DNA from 3 places in the Kitasatospora sp. NBC_01266 genome. Region 1 is predicted to be linked to each of the others. Evidence: predicted binding sites of a transcription regulator. Region 1 holds the regulator's gene; each other region holds the start of a gene.
What was found. Region 1 encodes HrcA, which represses chaperone genes, less so after heat shock. Its sites were predicted from a motif close to TTNGCACTCNGNNNNNCNGAGTGCNAA; they were not measured.
Positions count from the first base shown of each region.

Region 2: the regulator HrcA is predicted to act here: its motif matches at 3,015-3,041, upstream of groES (co-chaperone GroES).
Region 3: the regulator HrcA is predicted to act here: its motif matches at 3,162-3,188, upstream of OG403_RS21695 (FmdB family zinc ribbon protein).

Region 1 covers NZ_CP108458.1:2,955,476-2,962,700, forward strand. The annotation lists gene OG403_RS12555 (S41 family peptidase) at 1-645, opposite strand, end outside; gene OG403_RS12560 (16S rRNA (uracil(1498)-N(3))-methyltransferase) at 766-1,515, opposite strand; gene dnaJ (molecular chaperone DnaJ) at 1,588-2,730, opposite strand; gene hrcA (heat-inducible transcriptional repressor HrcA) at 2,806-3,984, opposite strand; gene htpX (zinc metalloprotease HtpX) at 4,366-5,295, shown strand; gene pspAB (PspA-associated protein PspAB) at 5,326-5,910, shown strand; gene OG403_RS12585 (DUF3097 domain-containing protein) at 5,978-6,805, shown strand; gene hemW (radical SAM family heme chaperone HemW) at 6,827-7,225, opposite strand, start outside.
Region 2 covers NZ_CP108458.1:3,597,110-3,604,334, forward strand. The annotation lists gene OG403_RS15400 (LysR substrate-binding domain-containing protein) at 1-713, opposite strand, end outside; gene groL (chaperonin GroEL) at 805-2,436, opposite strand; gene groES (co-chaperone GroES) at 2,567-2,872, opposite strand; gene OG403_RS15415 (class I SAM-dependent methyltransferase) at 3,082-4,269, shown strand; gene OG403_RS15420 (polysaccharide deacetylase family protein) at 4,242-5,168, opposite strand; gene OG403_RS15425 (hypothetical protein) at 5,222-5,488, opposite strand; gene tsaD (tRNA (adenosine(37)-N6)-threonylcarbamoyltransferase complex transferase subunit TsaD) at 5,485-6,591, opposite strand; gene rimI (ribosomal protein S18-alanine N-acetyltransferase) at 6,584-7,096, opposite strand; gene tsaB (tRNA (adenosine(37)-N6)-threonylcarbamoyltransferase complex dimerization subunit type 1 TsaB) at 7,093-7,225, opposite strand, start outside.
Region 3 covers NZ_CP108458.1:4,934,667-4,941,891, reverse strand. The annotation lists gene OG403_RS21705 (potassium/proton antiporter) at 1-1,126, shown strand, start outside; gene OG403_RS21700 (MFS transporter) at 1,633-2,937, shown strand; gene OG403_RS21695 (FmdB family zinc ribbon protein) at 3,200-3,553, shown strand; gene OG403_RS21690 (hypothetical protein) at 3,822-4,154, shown strand; gene OG403_RS21685 (hypothetical protein) at 4,224-4,454, opposite strand; gene OG403_RS21680 (S53 family peptidase) at 4,569-6,224, opposite strand; gene OG403_RS21675 (helix-turn-helix transcriptional regulator) at 6,521-7,225, opposite strand, start outside.

The DNA.
Region 1 (7,225 bases):
GTCGCTCAGGAAGGCGATCCGGTCGCCCACCCAGAGCGGCGACTCGATGTTGCCGTCCAACTCCTGGTGCACCCGGGCGAACTCGCCGCCGGTGGTGCCGAGCCACAGGCGCCCGGCGGTACCGCCCCGGTACCGCTTCCAGCGGGCCGGCTCCATGCTGACCGCGGAGAGCAGCAGCACCCGCTCGCCGTCGCCCGGCCCCTCGAAGGCCAGGTTGCCGATCGGCCCGAACGGCAGCCGGCGCGGCTGGCCGCCGTCCAGCGGGACGGCGAAGGCCCAGCTCTGACGGGCCGTCGACTGGCCCGCACTGGTGATCGCCACCGGCTCGCCCTGCGGGGTCCAGCCGCGCAGCCTGCTGCGCCCGGTGTGTCCCCAGTGGGTGAGTCGGCTGGCCTCGCCGCCGTCGACCGGGGCCGCGTAGACCTCCGCCGAGCCGTCCCGGGTGGAGGTCCAGGCGATCAGGCGGCCGTCCGGGGAGAAGCGCGGGTGGGAGACCGGTGAGCGGTCGGCGGTCAGCCGCCAGGCTCGGCCACCGTCCAGCGGGGCGAGCCAGATGTCGTCCTCGGCGACGAAGGTCACCAGGTCGCCGTGCAGGTGCGGGTGGCGCAGGTAGGCGCCCGCTGGGGTGCTGTCGGTATCCGTCACTGCGTCAGGTTATGCAGCCCGGGGCGGCTGGGACCAGCGATTCCCAGGAGCCGGAGGAGGCCACCGGCCTTCGGCCGCTCGGTCGTTGGCCGCTCGGTCGTCGGCGAGGCGGCCGCGCGGTCAGGACCAGCGACCGGTGCGGCCGAGCAGCAGGGCGCCCGCGGCCACCCCCGCCGTGGAGGTGCGCAGCACCGAGGGGCCCAGCCGGTAGGGCTTGGCGCCCGCCTCGGCGAAGGCGGCCAGCTCCTCGGGGCTCACCCCGCCCTCCGGACCGACGATCAGCACCAGTTCGCCGCGCTCCGGCAGCTCGGCGGCGGCCAGCGGCTCGGCGCCCTCCTCGTGCAGCACCGCCGCGAACGCCGCCGCGGCCAGCAGCGGAGCCAGCTGACGGGTCGTCATCGGCTCGCGCACCTCGGGAAAGCGCAGCCGGCGCGACTGCTTGCCCGCCTCGCGGGCGGTGGCCCGCCACTTGGCCAGCGCCTTGGCGCCGCGCTCGCCCTTCCACTGGGTGATGCAGCGCGACGCCGACCAGGGGATCACCACGTCGACGCCGACCTCGGTCATGGTCTCCACCGCCAGCTCGCCCCGGTCGCCCTTGGGCAGCGCCTGGACCACGGTGATCCGCGGCTGCGGCTCGGCCTCGGCGCGCAGCTCGGTGAGCGTGACGTCCAGCGCGTCCTTGCCGTGCACGGCGCTGACGGTGCCGTGGCCGCCCAGCCCCAGACCGTCGGTCAGGGTGACCGGCTCGCCGGGCTCCAGCCGCTTCACGGCGGCGGCGTGCCGCCCCTCGGGTCCGTCCAGGCGGACCACGGCGCCGGGCGCGGCGGTGGCCAGCAGGGGCGTCTCGACGACGAAGACGGGTGCGGTCATGGCGCGCGCTCCTCGAAACGGGTCGGGGTGGGCCCGTTGTGCCGGGCCCACCCCGAGAGAGTTGGTGACCGCTCAGCGGCCGTTGAAGGCGTCCTTCAGCCGGGAGAACAGCCCCTGCTGCCCCGGCGCGAAGTGGCCCGAGGGCCGCTCCTCGCCGCGCAGCACCGCCAGTCGACGCAGCAGGTCCTCCTGCTCGGGGTCGAGCTTGGTGGGCGTCTGCACCTCGACATGCACTATCAGGTCGCCCCGGCCGCCCCCGCGCAGGTGGGTGACGCCCCGTCCGTGCAGCGGGATCGACTGGCCGGACTGGGTGCCGGGCCGGATGTCGACCTCCTCCGGGCCGTCCAGCGTCTGCAGCGGCACCTGGGTGCCGAGCGAGGCGGCCGTCATCGGGATGGTCACCGTGCAGTGCAGGTCGTCGCCGCGGCGCTGGAAGGTGGGGTGGTTGGTCTCGGCGATCTCCACGTAGAGGTCGCCGGCCGGGCCGCCGCCGGGGCCGACCTCGCCCTCGCCGGCCAGCTGGATCCGGGTGCCGTTGTCGACACCGGCGGGGATCTTGACGGTGAGGGTGCGCCGGGCCCGGACCCGGCCGTCGCCCGCGCACTCGGGGCAGGGCGTGGGGACCACGGTGCCGAAGCCCTGGCACTGCGGGCACGGGCGGGAGGTCATGACCTGGCCCAGGAAGGACCGGGTGACCTGCGAGACCTCGCCCTTGCCGCGGCACATGTCACAGGTCTGCGCCGAGGTGCCAGGGGCCGCGCCCTCGCCGGAGCAGGTGGTGCAGGTGACGGCCGTGTCGACCTGGAGTTCCTTGGTGGTGCCGAAGGTGGCCTCATCCAGGGTGATCTCCAGCCGGATCATGGCGTCCTGGCCGCGCCGGGTGCGCGAGCGCGGGCCGCGCTGACCGGCGGCCGCGCCGAAGAAGGCGTCCATGATGTCGGAGAAGCCGAAGCCCGCCGCGCCGGCGCCGAAGCCGCCCGCGCCACCGCCGCCGTTCGGCGACAGCGGATCCCCGCCCAGGTCGTAGACCTGCCGCTTGGCCGGATCCGAGAGCACCTCGTAAGCGGCGTTGATCTCCTTGAACCGCTCCTGCGTCTTCGGGTCCGGGTTGACGTCCGGGTGCAGTTCACGGGCGAGGCGCCGGAACGCCTTCTTGATCTCGTCCTGCCCCGCGTCCCGTCGGACGCCGAGTACCGCGTAGTAGTCCGTGGCCACCAATTGCTCCGCTTGTTCTGCCTGTGGAAAGTCCTGCTGCGACTGGGTTGCCTACTAAATCTAGTAGGGGTGCTGCTACGACTCGGCCAGGATCTGCCCCACGTACCGGGCAACGGCTCGGACCGCCCCCATCGTGCCGGGGTAGTCCATCCGCGTCGGCCCGATCACGCCGAGCTTGGCCACGCTCTCGTCGCCCGAACCGTAGCCGACCGAGACGACCGACGTGGAATTCAGCCCTTCGTACTCGTTCTCCCGGCCGATCCGCACCGTCATCCCGCCGTCGGTGGTCTCGCCGAGCAGGCGGAGCAGCACCACGTGCTCCTCCAGCGCCTCCAGCACCGGCTGGATGGTGAGCGGGAAGTCGTGGCCGACCCGGGTCAGGTTGGCCGTGCCGGCCAGCATGATCCGCTCCTCGTTCTGCTCCACCAGGGTCTCGAAGAGGGTGGAGAGCACGGTGGCGACGATCGGGCGCTCGGCCGGCTCGAAGGCCGCCGGCAGGTCGTCCACCAGGGCCGGGACGTCGGGGAACCGCTGGCCGCCGGCCCGGGCGTTCAGCCGGGCGCGCAGGTCGGCCAGGGTGGACTCGCGGACCGGACCGGGGCAGTCGACCACCCGCTGCTCGACCCGCCCGGTGTCGGTGATCAGCACCAGCATCACCTTGGCCGGGGCGAGCGAGACCAGCTCGACATGGCGCACCGCGGAGCGGGAGAGCGACGGGTACTGGACCACCGCGACCTGGCGGGTCAGCTGGGCCAGCAGCCGCACGGTGCGGGCCACCACGTCGTCCAGGTCGACCGCGCCGTCCAGGAAGTGCCGGATCGCGCGACGCTCGGGGGCGCTCATCGGCTTGACCTCGGCCAGCCGGTCGACGAAGAGCCGGTAGCCCTTGTCGGTCGGGATCCGGCCGGCGCTGGTGTGCGGCTGCTGGATGTAGCCGTCCTCTTCCAGGGTGGCCATGTCGTTGCGCACCGTGGCCGGCGAGACGCCGAGGTTGTGGCGCTCCACCAGGGCCTTGGAGCCCACCGGCTCCTCGGTGCCGACGTAGTCCTGGACGATGGCGCGCAGCACCGCGAGCTTGCGCTCGTCGAGCTGGCGCAGCTCCACCCGGCCGACCTCGGCGCCCCGGGCGACGCGGCCGGCCGGAGCGGCCTTGGCGCCCGGGCGGGCGGAGCGGGCGGCGGGCCGCCCGGCCGGCTGGTCGCCGACCGGGTCGCGACCGCTCGGACGCGGGTCGGAATCGGGTTCGTCGAACATGGCACGCACCTCCCTCTTCGCGCGTTGTCCAGGTACCAGGGTCCTGCGGGGCAAGTCCTTCGCCGAGCATCGCGCCGAGTGGTTCGGCGCACGCTCGGCACTGCTCGGTCGGATCGGGCTTGGCACTCTGCACAGTGGAGTGCCAGAACCGTACCTGCCAGTGTAAGGCCCGGGTCCGACGGCAGGAACGCCCTGGCCGTGGATGCCGCGCGGATCACTCCGCGCGGTGCCCCCTGCCGGACGGACGTGACGAGCGACGCGCGATCATGTCCGACCAGGGTGGTGCCCGCCGCCCGGCGAAGTGGCAGCATCGATAGCAACTGAGATCGGGGCCGGAACGACCGCCCCGACGATGGAGAACTGATGGACAGAGGAGCAGCCATGTCGGCGTCCGGCCCCCACACCCGTTTTGCTCCCGACCGTGGGCTGTCCACGCGGATGGTCACCACGATGTTCCTGATCGGGCTGCTGTACGTCGGTTTCACGGGTGTGCTGATCGTCCTGCTGAAGGGCGCCTGGCCGCTGATCGTGCTGCTGATGGGCGGGCTCTTCGTCGCGCAGTTCTGGTTCAGCGACAAGATCACCGAGCGGGCGATGGGCGCCCACGAGGTCACCCCCGAGCAGTACCCGCAGCTGCACGGCACCATTGACCGGCTCTGCGCCCTGGCCGACATGCCCAAGCCGCGGGTCGCGGTGGCCAACAACGACATGCCCAACGCCTTCGCCACCGGCCGCAACCCGCAGAACGCGGTGGTCTGCGTGACCACCGGCCTGCTGCGCCGGCTGGAGCCGGAGGAGCTGGAGGGCGTGCTCGCGCACGAGCTCTCGCACGTCGCGCACCGGGACGTCGCCGTGATGACGATCGCCGGCTTCCTCGGCGTACTGGCCGGCGCGATCACCCGGATCGCGCTCTACAGCGGCATGATGAGCGGCGGCAACCGGAACAACAACAACAATGACAGCGCCGCGATCCTGATGATCATCATCCCGATCGTCAGCGTGGTGGTCTACGCGCTCAGCTTCCTGCTCACCCGGCTGCTCTCCCGCTACCGCGAGCTGGCCGCCGACCGCGCCGCCGCCCAGCTGACCGGCCGGCCCAGCGCGCTCGCCTCGGCGCTGACCAAGGTGACCGGGCAGATCTCCGCGATCCCGACCAAGGACCTGCGCCAGGCGCAGCCCTACAACGCCTTCTTCTTCGCCCCCGCGCTGAACGCCCGCGAGGCGGCCACCCAGCTGATGTCCACCCACCCCAGCCTGGAGCAGCGGCTGGAGCAGCTGGGCAAGATCTCCGCCGAGCTGGGTCAGCACTGACCCACGCACCATCCCCGAAAGGAACGATCCGTGGGATTCCTGGACGCGCTGCTCGGCCGCACCAAGCCGGTCAAGCCCGACCTCGACCAGCTGTTCGGTGTGCCCTCGGCCGCCCTCACCCTGGAGGCCGCCGCCGGCTTCACGCCCACCGGGCTGGGCTCGGTCTGCTTCGCCGCGGTCGAGGGCGGCGCCTTCGTCGAGGTGGAGCGGCAGGTGCGGGCCCTGCTGGACGCCGACACGGCGGGCGGCGGCACGCCGGTGGAGGCCAGCCGGGACCAGTACGGCTACTCCTGGCTGCTCGCCCGGCACACCCCCGAGGAGCTGCCCGACCTGGTCAACGACCTGCACGCGGTCAACAGCGAGCTGGAGGCCAACGGCTTCGGGCCGCAGCTGCTCTGCTCGCTGGTGGGCTTCCGCAACGAGGCCGGCCAGTCGCTGGCGCTGGTCTACCTCTACAAGCGCGGCGCGTTCTACCCGTTCGCCCCGATGCCCGGCGGCGGCGAGCGCCGCAACAGCCCGCTGGAGCTGCAGGTGAAGGCGATGCTCGGCAACGACCTGCGGCTGGAGACGGACCTGAGCCGCTGGTTCCCGGTCTGGGGCGCGCCCGGCCTGTGACGCGTTCGTGCTGAGCCGACGGCCCGTGGATCCTGACGGGCCGTCGGCTTTTCCTATAGTTCCTCCCATGCGCAGCACTCAGTACGGCCCCGACCTGACCCCGCCCTGGAAGCGGCCGGGGGGACAGCCCGCCCCGGAGGTGGCCGCCCAGCGGGACCTGGTGGTCGAGGAGGCCACCACCGGCTTCTGCGGCGCGGTGGTGCGCTGCGAGAAGACCGCCGAGGGCCTGACGGTGACCCTGGAGGACCGGTTCGGCAAGCACCGGGTCTTCCCGCTGGTGCCGCGCGGCTTCCTGCTGGAGGGCAAGGTGGTCACCCTGGTCCGCCCGTCCGGGCCGGCACCGGCCCGGGGTCCGGGCCGGACCGCCTCCGGCTCGATCGCGGTGCGCGGCGCCCGGGCCCGGGTCGCCCGGGAGTCGCGGATCTACGTCGAGGGCCGGCACGACGCGGAGCTGGTCGAGCGGGTCTGGGGCGATGACCTGCGGATCGAGGGCGTGGTGGTCGAGTACCTGGAGGGCATCGACGACCTGCCGGCCATCGTGGCCGAGTTCGCCCCCGGCGAGGGGCGGCGGCTGGGCGTGCTGGTGGACCACCTGCTCCCCGGGACCAAGGAGCACCGGATCGCCTCGGCCGTCACGGGGGAGGCCGTGCTGGTGGTGGGCCATCCGTTCATCGACATCTGGCAGGCCGTCAAGCCCGCCAGCGTCGGCATCGCGGGCTGGCCCGAGGTGCCGCGCGGTGAGGTCTGGAAGGAAGGGATCTGCCGCCGCCTGGGCTGGCCGGTGGACACCCCGGCGGCCTGGAAGCGGATCCTGGCCTCGGTGGACTCGTTCCGCGACCTTGAGCCCCAGTTGCTGGGGCGGGTGGAAGAGCTGATCGATTTCGTGACCGGGTAGGGGCTGACCGCCCCAGCCAGCTCAGTCCACCAGGTCGCGCACCACCGCGTCGGCCAGCAGCCGCCCGCGCAGGGTCAGCGCGGCCCGGCCGGCGGCGAACGGCTCGGCGGCCAGCAGGCCGTCGGCCAGCGCGCGCTCGGCGGCCCGCAGGCCGGTGGCGGTGAGCAGATCGAGCGGGCAGCCGTCGACCAGGCGCAGCTCCAGCAGGATCCGCTCCACCCGCTGGTCCTCGGCCGGCAGCACCTCGCGGCCCTGGGCGGGCGTGCGGCCCTCGGCGAGCGCCCGCGCGTAGGCTGCCGGGTGCTTGGCGTTCCACCACCGCACGCCCCCCACGTGGCTGTGTGCACCAGGGCCCGCGCCCCACCAGTCGGCCCCGGTCCAGTACAGCTCGTTGTGCCGGCAGCGGGCCGCCTCGTCGGT
Region 2 (7,225 bases), 640 kb from region 1:
ACCAGTTGCCCGCGGCACTGCGGGCAGCCCGCGATCCACTGCTCCTCGGCCAGCTCGGCGAGCCGCACCGGGTGCTCCGCAGTGCGCTCGGCCAGCGGATGGCCGACCGGCAGCAGGCCGACCAGCGGGTCGTCCAGCAGCGGGCGCACCACCAGCTCGGACCAGTCACCGGCGGCCGCGGTCTCGGCGGCGGCCAGCACGGCGGCGGCCCGGGCCGACCGCGACACACCGTGCGCGGGGGTGCTCACCAGGTGCTCGCCCGGGTAGCGGAAGGCCAGCGCGATGTCGCACTCACCGCCGCGCAGCATCGCCAGCGACTCCGGCGGCTCGGCCTCCACCAGCGACACGCGCACCCCCGGATGGGCGTCGCGCAGTCGGGCGACCGCGGGCGGCACCAGGGTGGAACTCGCGGTGGGGAAGGAGACCAGCCGCACCCGCCCGGCCCGCAGCCCGGCGATCGCGGCCACCTCCTGCTCGGCCGCCGAGAGGCCGGCCAGGATCCCCGAGGCGTGCTTGAGCAGCACCTCGCCGGCCTCGCTCAGCTGCACCCCGCGCCCGGAGCGGGCCACCAGCGGCAGGCCGACCGCCTTCTCCAGCGCCTTCATCTGCTGGCTGACCGCCGGCTGGGTGCACCCCAGCTCCCGCGAAGCGGCGGAGAACGACCCGGTACGGGCGACCGCGCGCAGCACACGCAGATGACGAGCCTCGATCATGCGCCAAGGGTAGACCGACGGCCCGGCACCCCCGGTTGAGCGGGGGTACCGGGCCGTCGGCCGGTCACGCTGTCGAACTACCGACCAGGGGTCAGTGCGAGTGGCCGTGGCCGCCGTGCGAGTGACCGGCGCCGGCCTCCTCCTCGGCGGGCTTCTCCACCACGAGGGTCTCGGTGGTGAGCAGCAGCGAGGCGATCGAGGCGGCGTTCTCCAGGGCGGAGCGGGTGACCTTGACCGGGTCGATGACGCCGGCCTTCATCAGGTCACCGTACTCGCCGGTGGCGGCGTTGAAGCCCTGGTTGCCGTCCAGCTCGGAGACCTTGGAGGTGATGACGTAGCCCTCCAGGCCGGCGTTCTGGGCGATCCAGCGCAGCGGCTCGGCAAGCGCCTTGCGGACCACGGCGACACCGGTGGCCTCGTCGCCCGACAGGCCCAGGCCGCCGTCCAGCACCTTCTGGGCGTGCACCAGGGAGGCGCCACCGCCGGCGACGATGCCCTCCTCGACCGCGGCACGGGTCGCCGAGATGGCGTCCTCCAGGCGGTGCTTGCGCTCCTTGAGCTCCACCTCGGTGGCGGCGCCGACCTTGATCACGCAGACCCCGCCGGCCAGCTTGGCCAGGCGCTCCTGCAGCTTCTCGCGGTCCCAGTCCGAGTCGGTGTTGGCGATCTCGGCCTTGATCTGGGCGACGCGACCGGCGACGGCCGCGGAGTCACCGGCACCGTCGACGACCGTGGTCTCGTCCTTGGTGATGGTGACGCGACGGGCCGAGCCCAGCACGTCCAGGCCGGCCTGGTCGAGCTTGAGGCCGACCTCCTCGGCGATGACGGTGGCACCGGTCAGGGTGGCCAGGTCGCCGAGGATGGCCTTGCGGCGGTCACCGAAGCCCGGGGCCTTGACGGCCACCGCGTTGAAGGTGCCGCGGATCTTGTTCACCACGAGGGTGGAGAGCGCCTCGCCGTCCACGTCCTCGGCGATGATCAGCAGCGGCTTGGAGGTGCCGCCCTGCAGGATCTTCTCCAGCAGCGGGAGCAGTTCCTGGATCGAGGAGATCTTGCCCTGGTTGATCAGGATGTACGGGTCCTCCAGGACCGCCTCCTGGCGCTCCTGGTCGGTGACGAAGTACGGCGACAGGTAGCCCTTGTCGAACTGCATGCCCTCGGTGAAGTCCAGCTCCACGCCGAAGGTGTTGGACTCCTCGACGGTGATCACACCGTCCTTGCCGACCTTGTCGATCGCCTCGGCGATCAGCTCGCCGACCTGGGTGTCCTGCGCGGAGAGCGAGGCGACGGCGGCGACGTCGTCCTTGCCCTCGATCTCGCGGGCGACCGAGAGCAGGTGCTCGGAGACGGCGGCGACGGCCTTGTCGATGCCCTTCTTCAGGGCGGCCGGACCGGCGCCGGCGGCGACGTTGCGCAGACCCTCGTTGACCAGGGCCTGGGCCAGCACGGTGGCGGTGGTGGTGCCGTCACCAGCGACGTCGTTGGTCTTGGTGGCCACCTCCTTGACGAGCTGCGCGCCGAGGTTCTCGTACGGGTCGTCCAGCTCGACCTCGCGGGCGATGGTGACACCGTCGTTGGTGATGGTCGGAGCACCGAACTTCTTGTCGATGACGACGTTGCGGCCCTTGGGGCCGATGGTCACCTTGACGGTGTCGGCCAGCTTGTTGACACCGCGCTCGAGCGAGCGGCGGGCGTCCTCGTCGAACTGCAGGATCTTCGGCATGTTTCCGTTTCCTCGGGATATCTGCGTTACGTGACGTCAGGTGTACCAACAACCGCGCCCCGGGCCCCTGTCACAACTGACACGGATCCGGGGCGGGCCAGGTGGCGGACCGTCAGGTCCGCCGGACTGCTTACTTCTCGACGATGGCGAGAACGTCGCGAGCCGAAAGGACGAGGTACTCCTCGCCCTTGTACTTCACCTCGGTGCCGCCGTACTTGGAGTACAGGACGACGTCGCCCACGGCGACGTCGAGCGGCAGGCGCTGGCCGTCCTCGAAGCGGCCCGGGCCGACGGCCAGGACAACGCCCTCCTGGGGCTTCTCCTTGGCGGTGTCCGGGATAACCAGGCCGGAGGCCGTGGTGGTCTCGGCGTCGAGCGGCTGGACCACGATGCGGTCCTCAAGCGGCTTGATGGCAACCTTGCTGGCGGTGGTCACGTCCGAGTTCCCCTTCGGAGATTACGGGGTTGTCTAACAGGTGAGTGGCGACACCGACGGCCTGCCGTCGCGGGGGTCAGGCCGGTACTGTCGCGTTAGCACTCCCCCAGGGGGGAGTGCCAAGAACGACCATAGGCCGCGGTTAGCACTCAGTCAACCAGAGTGCCAACGGCGCGCGGGGCGAATCGCCGGACCTGGACAATGGCCGGGTGGAGACCGAGATCTTTGAGCAGCTGCTGACCGACCAGGGGCAGCGGCTGCTGGCCGAACTGCGCGAGTACGCCCCCGGCGAGGAGCTGGCGCTGGCCACCCGGCTGCGGCGGGAGCACCCGGCGGAGCTGGTCTCGGCGGCGCTGGGGCAGGCCCGGCTGCGGCAGCGGGCGCAGGCGAAGTTCGGGGACGACGCGGCGCGGATGTACTTCACGCCCAACGGGGTCGAGCAGTCCACCCGGCGCAGCGTGGCCCAGTGGCGGGCGGCCCGGTTCCAGCAGCTCGGGGTGGCGCGGCTGGCCGACCTGTGCGCCGGGATCGGCGGTGACGCGATCGCGCTGGCGCGGGCCGGGATCTCGGTCCTGGCGGTCGACCGCTCCCCGCTGACCTGCGCGGTCGCGGCGGCCAACGCGGCCTCGCTGGGCCTGTCCGAGCTGATCGAGGTGCGCTGCGCGGACGTGGCCGAGGTGCGCGTCGACGGTTTCGACGCCGTCTTCACCGACCCCGCCCGACGCACCGACCGGGGCCGGGTCTTCGACCCCGCCGCCTACTCACCGCCGCTCTCCTGGGCGATCGAGGCCGGCCGGCGCACCCGGTTCGGCGCACTCAAGGTGGCGCCCGGCATCCCGCACGAGGCGGTCCCGCAGGACGCGCAGGCGGAGTGGGTCTCCGACCACGGCGAGGTCAAGGAGGCGGTGCTCTGGTTCGGCACCGCCCCGGCCGCCGACGAGCCGCACCGGGCCACCCTGCTGCCGGGGCCGCACACCCTCTCCGGCGGCCGGCTCCCCGACCCGCCGGCCGGCCCGGTGCGCCGCTACCTCTACGAGCCGGACGGCGCGGTGATCCGCGCCCACCTGGTCGCCGAGGTCGCCGGGCAGCTCGGCGCCACCCTGATCGACCCGATGATCGCCTACCTGACCTCGGACCAGCTGCTCCCCACCCCGTACGCCCACGCGTACGAGATCACCGACGTGCTGCCGTTCAACGTCAAGAAGCTCAAGGCCCTGCTGCGGCAGCGCGCGGTGGGCACCGTGGTGATCAAGAAGCGCGGCATCGGGCTGACCCCGGAGGAGCTGCGCCGGCAGCTGAAGCCCGCGGGGCCGAACTCGGCGACCGTCTTCCTGACCCGGGTCGCCGACGCCCCCACCATGCTGCTGGCTCAGCCTGCGGTCGGCGCCTGGATGTAGTCCTCCAGCCGGGCCACCGAGAAGCCCTGCTCCTGGATCCGGCTGAGCAGTTCGCCGAACATCTCGGTCATCGTCTCGCCCTTGAGGTCCTTGGGACCCCGGAAGTGGGCCAGGATGATGTCACCGGACTTCAGCTTCTTGTCGGCGGCCTGGTACTGCATGTCGTGGATCTGCATCGACTCGCGCCACAGCACGACCGCCCGCGGGCCGCACTGCTGGACGGCGCTGTTGAGCGTCGCGGTGTTGGCGCCGTCACCGTAGGGCGGTCGGAACAGGAACGGCGCGGCCCCGTACTGCTGGGTGAGCACCTGCTGGTCGCCGCAGACCTCGTTCTTCTGCGCGGCGGCGGACACGGTGCTCATCTGCGGGTGGTGCAGCGTGTGGTTCTGGATGTGGTTGCCGGCGGCCTGCAGCGGCTTGAAGTAGCTGTAGTCGTTCTTGATCGCGTCGTCCATCAGGAACATGGTGACCGGGATCTTCAGGTCGTTCATCATGTCGATGAACTTGGGGTCCTTCTCCGCACCGTCGTCGAGGGTCACGAAGACCACCTTGTCGGTGGTGGGGATCGAGCTGATCACCGGCACCTGGCCGGTCCTGGTGAGCTTGACCGGCTTGTCGGCGGGCGCCGCCGGCGCGGCGGGCAGCGGCTGCAGGTGCCACTTGGCCCAGGCCGCCGCCGACACCTGGCCGGCCGCGGCGGCCGCACCGCTGGGCGCGGCACTCGAGGGGGCGGCGGCCGACGGCGGCACGGCGGCCGGGGTGCTCTGCGGCGCCACCGCGTTCTGCTGCCCCCCGGCACCGCCGCCGCTGCCGCCGCAACCGCTGACCGAGACGGCGGCGACCAACGCGAGCGAGCCCGCCGTGTACGCCGTCAGCCGGCTCCTCTGGTACGTCTTCACGGCGCGCCGCTCCCCATGCTGTTGTGTGCGATCAGCTCTCTCGGCCCCGAACGCTACCTTGCTTCGGTCACGTACTCACGCTGGAAGGACCACCGGTGCACGGGGCGTGCCAACAGGTCTGACGCAGGCTCAGGCGGCGCCACCGGTTCGGTGCCCGGCGCCCACCAGCTGATCAGCAGCACCCGCTCCCCCGGCGCGCTGAGCAGCTCGACCCGCTCGGCCGCCGCGAGCGCGGGCACCGCGTACTCGCGTGCCCAGCCCAGCAGTTCGGCCCCGCGCCCCGGGGCGGCCTTGGCCTCCCACATCGCCACCTCGGTCACGCCCGGCCGCCGTCCAGCGCGCGGTAGGCCTCGCCGTGGACGTCCCCGTGCCCGAGCGGCGCGGCCGGCACCGAGACCTCGGTGAGCGGCAGCGAGGAGTCGGCCGAGAGGTCGAAGGACGAGGTCGGCCGGTTGCGCCAGACCATCTCCGCGCCGAGCGCCGCGACCATCGCGCCGTTGTCGGTGCACAGGCCCGGCCGCGGCACCCGCAGCCGGATGCCCGCCCGCTCGCAGCGCTGTTCGGCCATCGCGCGCAGCCGGGAGTTGGCCGCCACCCCGCCGCCGATCATCAGGTGGTCCACGTCGTGCTCCTGGCAGGCCTTGATCGCCTTGCGGGTCAGCACATCGGTGACCGCCTCCTGGAAGGAGGCCGCGACGTCCGCCACCGGCACCTCCTCGCCGGCCCGCCGCTTGGCCTCCACCCAGCGGGCCACCGCGGTCTTCAGTCCGGAGAACGAGAAGTCGAACGCGGGGTCCTTCGGGCCGCTCAGGCCGCGCGGGAAGTGGATCGCCTTGCGGTCGCCCTCGCGGGCCATCCGGTCCACCACCGGGCCGCCGGGGAACCCGAGGCCGAGCACCCGGGCCACCTTGTCGAAGGCCTCGCCCGCCGCGTCGTCGATGGTGGCGCCGAGCGGGCGCACGTCGCTGGTGATGTCGCCGGTGAGCAGCAGCGAGGAGTGGCCGCCGGAGACCAGCAGGGCCATCGTCGGCTCGGGCAGCCGGCCGTGCTCCAGCTGGTCGACGCAGATGTGCGAGGCGAGGTGGTTGACGCCGTAGAGCGGCTTGTCCAGCGCCCAGGCGTACGCCTTGGCGGCGCTGACCCCGACCAGCAGCGCGCCGGCCAGACCGGGGCCGGCCGTGACCGCGATGCCGTCCAGGTCACTGGCCTTGATCCCGGCGGTGTCCAGCGCGCGCTGGATGGTGGGGACCATCTCCTCCAGGTGGGCGCGGCTGGCGATCTCCGGGACCACACCGCCGAACCGGGCGTGGTCGTTGACGCTGGAGGCCACCGCGTCGGCCAGCAGGGTGGTGCCGCGCACGATGCCGACGCCGGTCTCGTCGCAGGAGGTCTCGATGCCCAGGACGAGCGGTTCGTCAGCCATGGTCTTCCTCGGTCTCGTTCTCGTTTCGGTGGTCGCGGCGCATCACCAGCGCGTCCACGTTGGCCGGCTGGTAGTAGCCGCGCCGGATGCCGATCGGCGCGAAGCCGAAGCGCTCGTAGAGGCGCTGGGCGCGGAAGTTGTCGATCCGCACCTCCAGCAGCAGCTCGGTGCAGCCGCGCCGGACGGACTCCTCGACCAGGTCGGCGAGCAGCGCCGCGCCCAGTCCCCGGCCCTGGTAGCGGTCGTCGACCGCGATGGTCTGCACGTCCGCCTCGGCGGGGCCCGCCATCAGGCCGGCGTAGCCGACGATGCTGCCGTCCTCGGTGGTGGCCACCGTGTAGTGGCGGCTGCCGCCGGGGTGCGCGTCGGCCAGCTCCGACCAGTACATCCCGGCCGACCAGGCGTCCTCCGGGAAGAGCCGGGGCTCCAGCTCCAGCACCGGGGCGATGTCCCACCAGCGCATCGGGCGCAGCGTGATCCTGGTGGTGCGGGTGCCCGCGGTCACGCCGGCAGCACCGCCTTGTAGCCGGTGGGGACCTGGGCGTCGGGGCGGCGCAGGTAGAGCGGCAGCGGCGGCAGCAGCTCGCGCCCGGCGGCCAGCTCGGTGACCGCGAAGTCGGCCAGCGCGCCGGCC
Region 3 (7,225 bases), 2.0 Mb from region 1:
GTCGCTGCTGCTGGGCGCGATCGTCTCCTCCACCGACGCGGCCGCGGTCTTCTCGGTGCTGCGCACCGTGCCGCTGCCGTCCCGGCTGAGCGGCCTGCTGGAGGCGGAGTCCGGGTTCAACGACGCGCCGGTGGTGATCCTGGTGGTCGCCTTCGCCACCACCGGGCCGTTCGACGCCTGGTACGTGCTGGTCGGCACGATCCTCGCGGAGCTGGCGATCGGGGCCGCGGTGGGCCTGGCGGTCGGCAAGCTCGGCTCGCTCGGCCTGCGGCACGTCGCGCTGCCGTCCAGCGGCCTGTACCCGATCGCGGTGCTGGCGCTGACCTCGCTCGCCTACGCGGGCGGCGCGCTGCTGCACGGCTCCGGCTTCCTGGCCGTCTACGTCAGCGCCGTGCTGCTCGGCAACGCCAAGCTGCCGCACGGCCCGGCGGTGCGCGGCTTCGCGGACGGGCTGGCCTGGATCGGGCAGATCGGCATGTTCGTGCTGCTCGGCCTGCTCTGCACGCCCGCCACGATGGGCTCGGCGGTGGTCCCGGCGCTGGTGATCGGACTGGTCCTGGTGCTGATCGCCCGGCCGCTCTCGGTGCTGCTGACCCTCACCCCGTTCCGGCTGCCCTGGCAGGAGCAGGCGCTGCTCAGCTGGGCCGGGCTGCGCGGGGCGGTGCCGATCGTGCTGGCCACCATCCCACTGGTGGCCGAGGTGCCGCGGGCCCAGGACGTCTTCAACATGGTCTTCATCCTGGTGGTCGTCTTCACCCTGGTGCAGGGCCCCACGCTGCCCTGGCTGGCCAAGCGGCTGCGGATCTCCGAGGGCGCGATCGGCCAGGACCTCGGCATCGAGTCGGCGCCGCTGGAGCACCTGCACGGCCACCTGCTCTCGATCTCGCTGGCACCCGGCTCGCGGATCTCCGGGGTCGAGGTCAGCGAGCTGCGGCTGCCCGCCGGGGCGGCCGTGACGCTGGTGGTGCGCGAGGGCAGCAGCTTCGTGCCGGACCGCACCACGGTGCTGCGGGAGAAGGACGAGCTGCTGGTGGTCACCACCACCGCGGCCGAGGAGGCGACCGAGCGGCGGCTGCGCGCGGTGGACAAGGGCGGAAAGCTCGCGGGGTGGCTGGCGGGGACCTGACAGCCCGGTGACCGCCGGCGGCGGCGCGGGGGCGAGGGCCCGGGGGCTGCCGGCGACGGCGCGGCGACTGCCAGCGGCAGCGCGAGGGGGTCTTCTATGCGCGTAGACAGAGTTGGCCGCGCCCACGTAGACTTGATCGCGGGTACGCATCACCCGTGCGTTTCCGACACAGAGGTATCAACAGACACCCGCAACATCTGCCTGACGCAGAGTTGGCGCGACCGCTCGGCGGCCGCGGTCCGCAGCACTTCCTGGCCCCGCTTCCATCACCCGGCCAGTCGGACCCGGTAACAACCCCGGTCGACGCGCGAGAGGACGACTCTCGGCGCCGTCGGGGCTTTCCCGTCCCCGCAGGCGCTACCAGGCAGCAGGAAGGACCGACCGTGGCGGCCCGCCCAACGGTCGACAATCCCCAGGCACACCCGGCCGACAGCGTCGAAGCAGTCGAGGCGTCCGGACCGCTCACCGCGCCGGACGAGGCGGACAGCGCTGTGGCACCGGACAGGATGGACAGCACTGTGACGTCGGACACGGACAGCGGTGGCACGCCCATCCGGGTCGGGTACGGCACCCTGCTGCGCACCCCCGGCGCGTGGACCTTCCTGGTCCCCGCCTTCGCCGCCCGGCTGCCGTACGCGATGCTCAGCCTGGGCATCGTGCTGCTGATCCGCGGCACCAACGGCTCCTACGGCATCGCCGGCACCGTCGCGGCGGTCGCCGCCGTGGCCCAGGCCCTGGTCGGGCCGCAGACCGGCCGGCTGGCCGACCGCTTCGGCCAGGCCGCCGTGCTGGTCCCCAGCGTGCTGGTGCACGGGGTCTCGGTGGGCGCGCTGATCGCGCTGGCACTGGGGCACGCACCGGTCTGGACGCTCTTCCTGGCGGCCGTCCCGGCCGGCGCCACCGTGCCGCAGATCGGCGCGATGGTCCGGGCCCGCTGGGTGGGCCGGCTCAGTGACCGGCCCGCCCACCTCAACACCGCCTTCGCCTTCGAATCGGTGACCGACGAGTTCACCTTCGTCATCGGCCCGGTGCTGGCCGGCGCGATCGCCACCACGGTGACCCCGGCGGCCGCGCTGATCACCGAGGCCGCGCTCACCGTGGTCGGCGGGCTGGCCTTCGCCGCCCAGCGGCGCACCGCCCCGGCCCGGCACCTGCCCGAACCCGGCGCTCGACGGACCTCCGCGCTGGCCTCGCCCGGCGTGCGACTGCTGGCCGGCACCTTCCTCGGCGTCGGCAGCGTCTTCGGCGGCATGCAGATCTCGGTCACCGCCACCGCCGAAGCGGCCGGGCAGGGCGGGCTGAGCGGCATCGTCTACGGGATCTTCGCCGGCGGCTCGATGCTGGCCGGCGTGCTGTACGGGCTGATCAACTGGCGGCACTCGGCCCAGCAGCGGATGCTCGGCAGCTACACGCTGCTGGTGCTCGGCTGCTCGACGCTCTGGGCGATGCCCAACCTGACCACGCTGGCGGTGGCCGGACTGGTCTGCGGGCTGGCCATCGCGCCGACCCTGATCACCGGCTACACGCTGGTCGAGACCCTGGTCGCCGACGGTGCCAAGACCGAGGCGTTCACCTGGCTGACCGGCGCGATCGGCCTGGGCCTGGCGGTCGGCTCGACCGTGGCCGGGCAGCTGATCGACGCCGGCGGGCCGTGGACCGGGTTCCTGGTGCCGCTGGCCGGGTCGGGTCTCGGCCTGGTGGCGCTGGTCACGTTGCGGCGGCTGCTGGTGGCTCCGGGGACCCGGGGCCGTACCGTTGCCAGGGGCGGCGGCAGTGCGGTGGCCTCGCTGGCCGGGGTGTCGGAGCGCTGACTCCGGCGCGCTGACTCCGGTGCGTGGTCCGGGGCTGTGCCGCGGGCCGGTCCGGCGCTCGTGCGTCGTCGGCCAGCCGCCGGTCGGTAGGCAGTTCGTCGCCGGTTCGTCGCTGGTTCGTCGCCGGTTCGTCGCCGAATCCGGCGGCACAGCCGACGAGGTACCCCCGCGGCGCCATGTCGGCGCTGGACTGATCAAGCGGAATGCCGCATCATGGACCGTCGTTAGCACTCATCAGGCGAGAGTGCCAGGAGGAAGACAAGTGCCCACGTACCAGTACCAGTGCACCGAGTGCGGCAGCGGCCTTGAGGCGGTGCAGAAGTTCACCGACGAGGCGCTGACCGTGTGCCCCAACTGCGAGGGACGCCTGCGCAAGGTCTTCTCGGCAGTGGGCGTGGTGTTCAAGGGCTCCGGGTTCTACCGGACCGACAGCCGCTCCTCCTCCAGCAGCTCGGTGGGGTCCGCGTCGACCTCGACGGGGGCGTCGTCCTCGGGCTCGAGCACCGGTTCGGGATCTGGAGCGGGTTCCTCGTCGACCTCGTCGTCGAGTTCGAGCTCCTCGTCCTCGACCTCCTCGTCGTCGTCCTCGAGCTCGACCTCGAGTTCGGCCAGCTGAGGCGGCTTCCGGATTTTCTTGCGGAAAGGCCCCTGGTGGCGCCCGATCGGGCGCCACCAGAGGCCTTTCCGCGTCATGGTGCGGTGCGGTGCGCGGTGAGGCGGTGCTGCGTGGTGCCGCGGTGCGGCGTGGAGGCTGCGGGTTGTCCACAGGTGCTGGGTTATCCACAGGAATTCGGTGGGGGCTGGGCGCGGTGGTGTGCGGGTCGGATGCTGGTCCGGCAAGCCCAGGCAGCCCCGCCCGAGCGCCCGACACGGAGGTGGATCCCATGACCACGACCGCGACCACGAGCACGACCGCGCCGCCGTCACCGACCGCCCGGCGGTGCGCCCAGCAGCCGCCGCCCCGGTGCCCGTCCCCGCTGCCGCCGCGGCAGACCGTCCCCGAGTTCCGCCCGATCCGGCGTGGTGGTGGCGGGCGGCAGCGCCTGCGGCAGGCGGTGCGGCATCGACCGGGCGTGCTGGCCACCAGCCTGCTCGCCGCCGCCACGGCGATCGCCGCCGGTCCGCTCTACCCCGGCCCGCCCGGACCGGCAGCTCCGGTCGGCCCGCAATCGCTGCCGACCTCGGCAGCGGCACCGCGCTGCCCCTCGGGGCGGTGAGGGTGCGGCGCGGGGCAGGAAGCAGGGCACTCGGCCGCTTCCGGGCCTGCCGGCCCCTGAGTAGGCTGACTAGCCGCCGTGGTGCGGGGGTCGCTGGCTCAGGTACCAGTCCAGACCGCGCGAAGCCCCGGATTCGCCCCAGCCCGTGTCGGTGTCATCCGCCGTCTGCCGACTCAGCGGGTCCGCGAACACCAGCTTGGTCTTCTTCGCGGGGGCGGCCGGGCCCGGCTTCGCGGCGGTCGGAGCCGCGGGCTGCTGGTCCTGCTCGCTCCGGCTGTCCCGCTCGTGCTGTCCTGCCATCGTCCTGCCTCCGGTCCGGGTTCACTCCCGTCCAGCCTATGGCCTGGCACGGCGCCAGGGGCCAGGCGTAGGCCCGGCCCCTGGCGCTGCCCACCCAGCGGTGGACGTCGTTGATCAGCCCAGCTCGGCCTTCAGGAAGTTGGCCCCGTTGTAGGAGCCCCACCCGGTCACCTTGTCGTAGCCGGTGCCCGCGCTGTAGGCCCCGTTGTTCCCGGACTTCACGTCGTGGAAGGCGGAGGCGTAGGAGCTGGAGGCCGCCAGCGTGTAGATCCGGCTGTTCGCGAACCCGAAGGAGGCCTTGCCCTTGGCCTTGGCCGCACTGTCGTAGACCGCCGTGAAGGCCGCCCAGTTCGGCGCCGAGGCGCTGGTGCCGCCGTACACGTTCCAGGCGCCCTCGGTGTAGACCGCCCAGCCGGTGTTCGGGTCGGCCTCGGAGGCGACATCCGGCACCGACCGGTAGGTGCCCTTGTTGACCTTCGTCTGGTAGCTCGGCGTGTTGAAGTAGGAGGAGACCCCGCCACCGCTGCCGGACCAGGCCGTCTCGCTCTTCCAGGCGCCACCGGAGCCCAGCGAGAGCGTGGTGCCGCCGGCCCCGGTGACCCACGGGTCGGAGGCCGGGAAGTCGACCGAGGTGCCACCGTTGCCGGCGTCGTCCGAGCCGCTGTCACCGGAGGCGGCGTAGACCGACTGGCCCTGCGCCGCGGCCTCCTGGAGGTCGGCGTCGACGGCCACCCGGTTGCTCGGCGTCTCGCCCGCCTCGTAGGTGCCCCAACTCGTGGAGATGACCGGGACGTTGTCGCTGACCAGCTTGCTGTAGACCGCGGTCTCGCCGGCGTCGCTGTTCGGGGCCTCGTAGACCTTGATCGTCGCGCCGGGCGCCAGCGCCTGGACGACCTCGATGTCCAGGTCGACCTCGTCCTGGCCCGACAGGTCGGTGGTGCCACCGCCGGCGTTGACCACGGTCGGCGCGGGGAGCTTCAGGCCGAAGCCCTTGTCGTAGGCCGCCACATCGGACTGCTGGAAGCCGGAGAACTCCAGGAGTCCGACCGTGACGCCCTTGCCGTTGGTGCCGGCCTTGATCGTGGAGGTGAGGTTGTAGGCAGCCTGCGCGTTGGTCGGGCTCAGCCCGGCGGGAGTCTTGGAGCTGGCGTCCGGAGTCGCCTGGGCGGTCGACTTGGTGCTGAAGTGGGTGTACTTGGCGTAGCTGTTGAGGCCGGACACGTCGGTCACCACGGAGGCGATGTCGGCGGGCAGCACCGGCTCGCTGGTGTTGGCGAAGTAGCTGTGCCCGTCCTGGTTGTCCCGGTAGGTGGCCAGGCTGGTCCCGAAGGCCTTCTGCACCTGGGCCGCGGTGCCACTGGCCTCGATGGTGAGCCGGTTGGCGGTCACGTCGCCGACCTGCAGCCCCTGGCCCGCCAGGTAGGCGGAGACCTTGGCGACCGTTGCCGGGGTCGCCCCGAACCGCTGGGCGAACTGGTCCACCGTCAGGTAGTGCTGGTACTCGGCGGAGTTCGGGTCGGTCACCTGGTTGAGGAAGGCGTCCAGCCCTGCCGTGTCCCGCTGCGCGAGGCTGACCGCCACGGATATCCGCTGCCCGGCCGCGACATCGCCGGTGCGGACGGAGTGACTGACCGCCGCCACGACATCCCCGCGCAGTGCGGCGGGCGACTGGGCGGCGGGCTGGGCGGCGAACGCGGGCGCGGCGGCCAGCGCGATGATCGGCAGTGGAGCGGCGAGCAGTCCGACGACAGGCCTGATGCGGAGCTTCACAGAAGTCCTCCTGAGACGGGAGCGATCGACCGAGGGCGCCGACTGCCGCAGGTGCGGCCGAGCCTGGCGCCTTGGTTGGGGTAGCTCCAAGCTAGGCTTGTCGATCCACCGTCAAAAGAGGGATATCCCCTGCTGGTTGTATGTCGCGATCGTGTCCTGGGATGTCGCCGGACGTCATGCCGGTTGCTGCCGGGGTCTGCTGGGGGTCTGCTGGGGTCGTGGCGCACTCGGGCATGACGATGGACCGAGGCACGAGTGCGGCATCGGTGGGGAGTGGGGTGGGACCTCGGGGCGGTTCAGCTGCCGGCGGCGAGGGCTCGGGCGAGACCTACTCGGGAGCGCACACCGAGCTTGCGGTAGACCCGGGAGAGGGTGCCTTCGACGGTCTTCACGCTCACGAAGAGAGCGGCGGCCACCTCGCGGTTGGACGCGCCGTCGGCGGCCAGGCCTGCCATCCGCTGCTCACTGGCCGTCAGCAGTCCACCGTCCGTGCCCGGCAGGGCGACCGTCTGCTCCAGGCGCTCCAACTCCCGCTCCACCCTGGTCAGCAGGGGCCCGGCCGCGTGCTCCGCGCAGAGCTGCCGGGCTTCCAGGAGTGCCGTCCGGGCATCCGACCGATGCCGCAGGCGCCGCTCGACCGACCCGAGGGCCAGCAGCGTCCTGGCCACCTCCAAGGGCAGTACCGCCGCGCGTTGCCGCTCCGCCGCCGACCGCAGCAGATCAGCCGCGGCCCGGCCGTTCCCCAGGCCCGCCTGCGCCAGCCCGCAGGACCGGTCCAGTGCGGCCCGTGCCGGACTGTCCGGCACGCCCTCCCACCGCACGGTCAACTCGCGGGCCTGGCCCAGGACCTGCGCTGCCGCGCCGTGCTCCCCCAGCGCCGCGAGCCCTTCGACCAGCAGCGCGAGCCTGCGCACGGCGGCCGGGTCCGCCAGCTCCGCCGCCGTGCTCAGCCGGTGCGCCTCCTGAAGCGCCTCCACCCCGGCCGCCGTGGCAGTGGCATC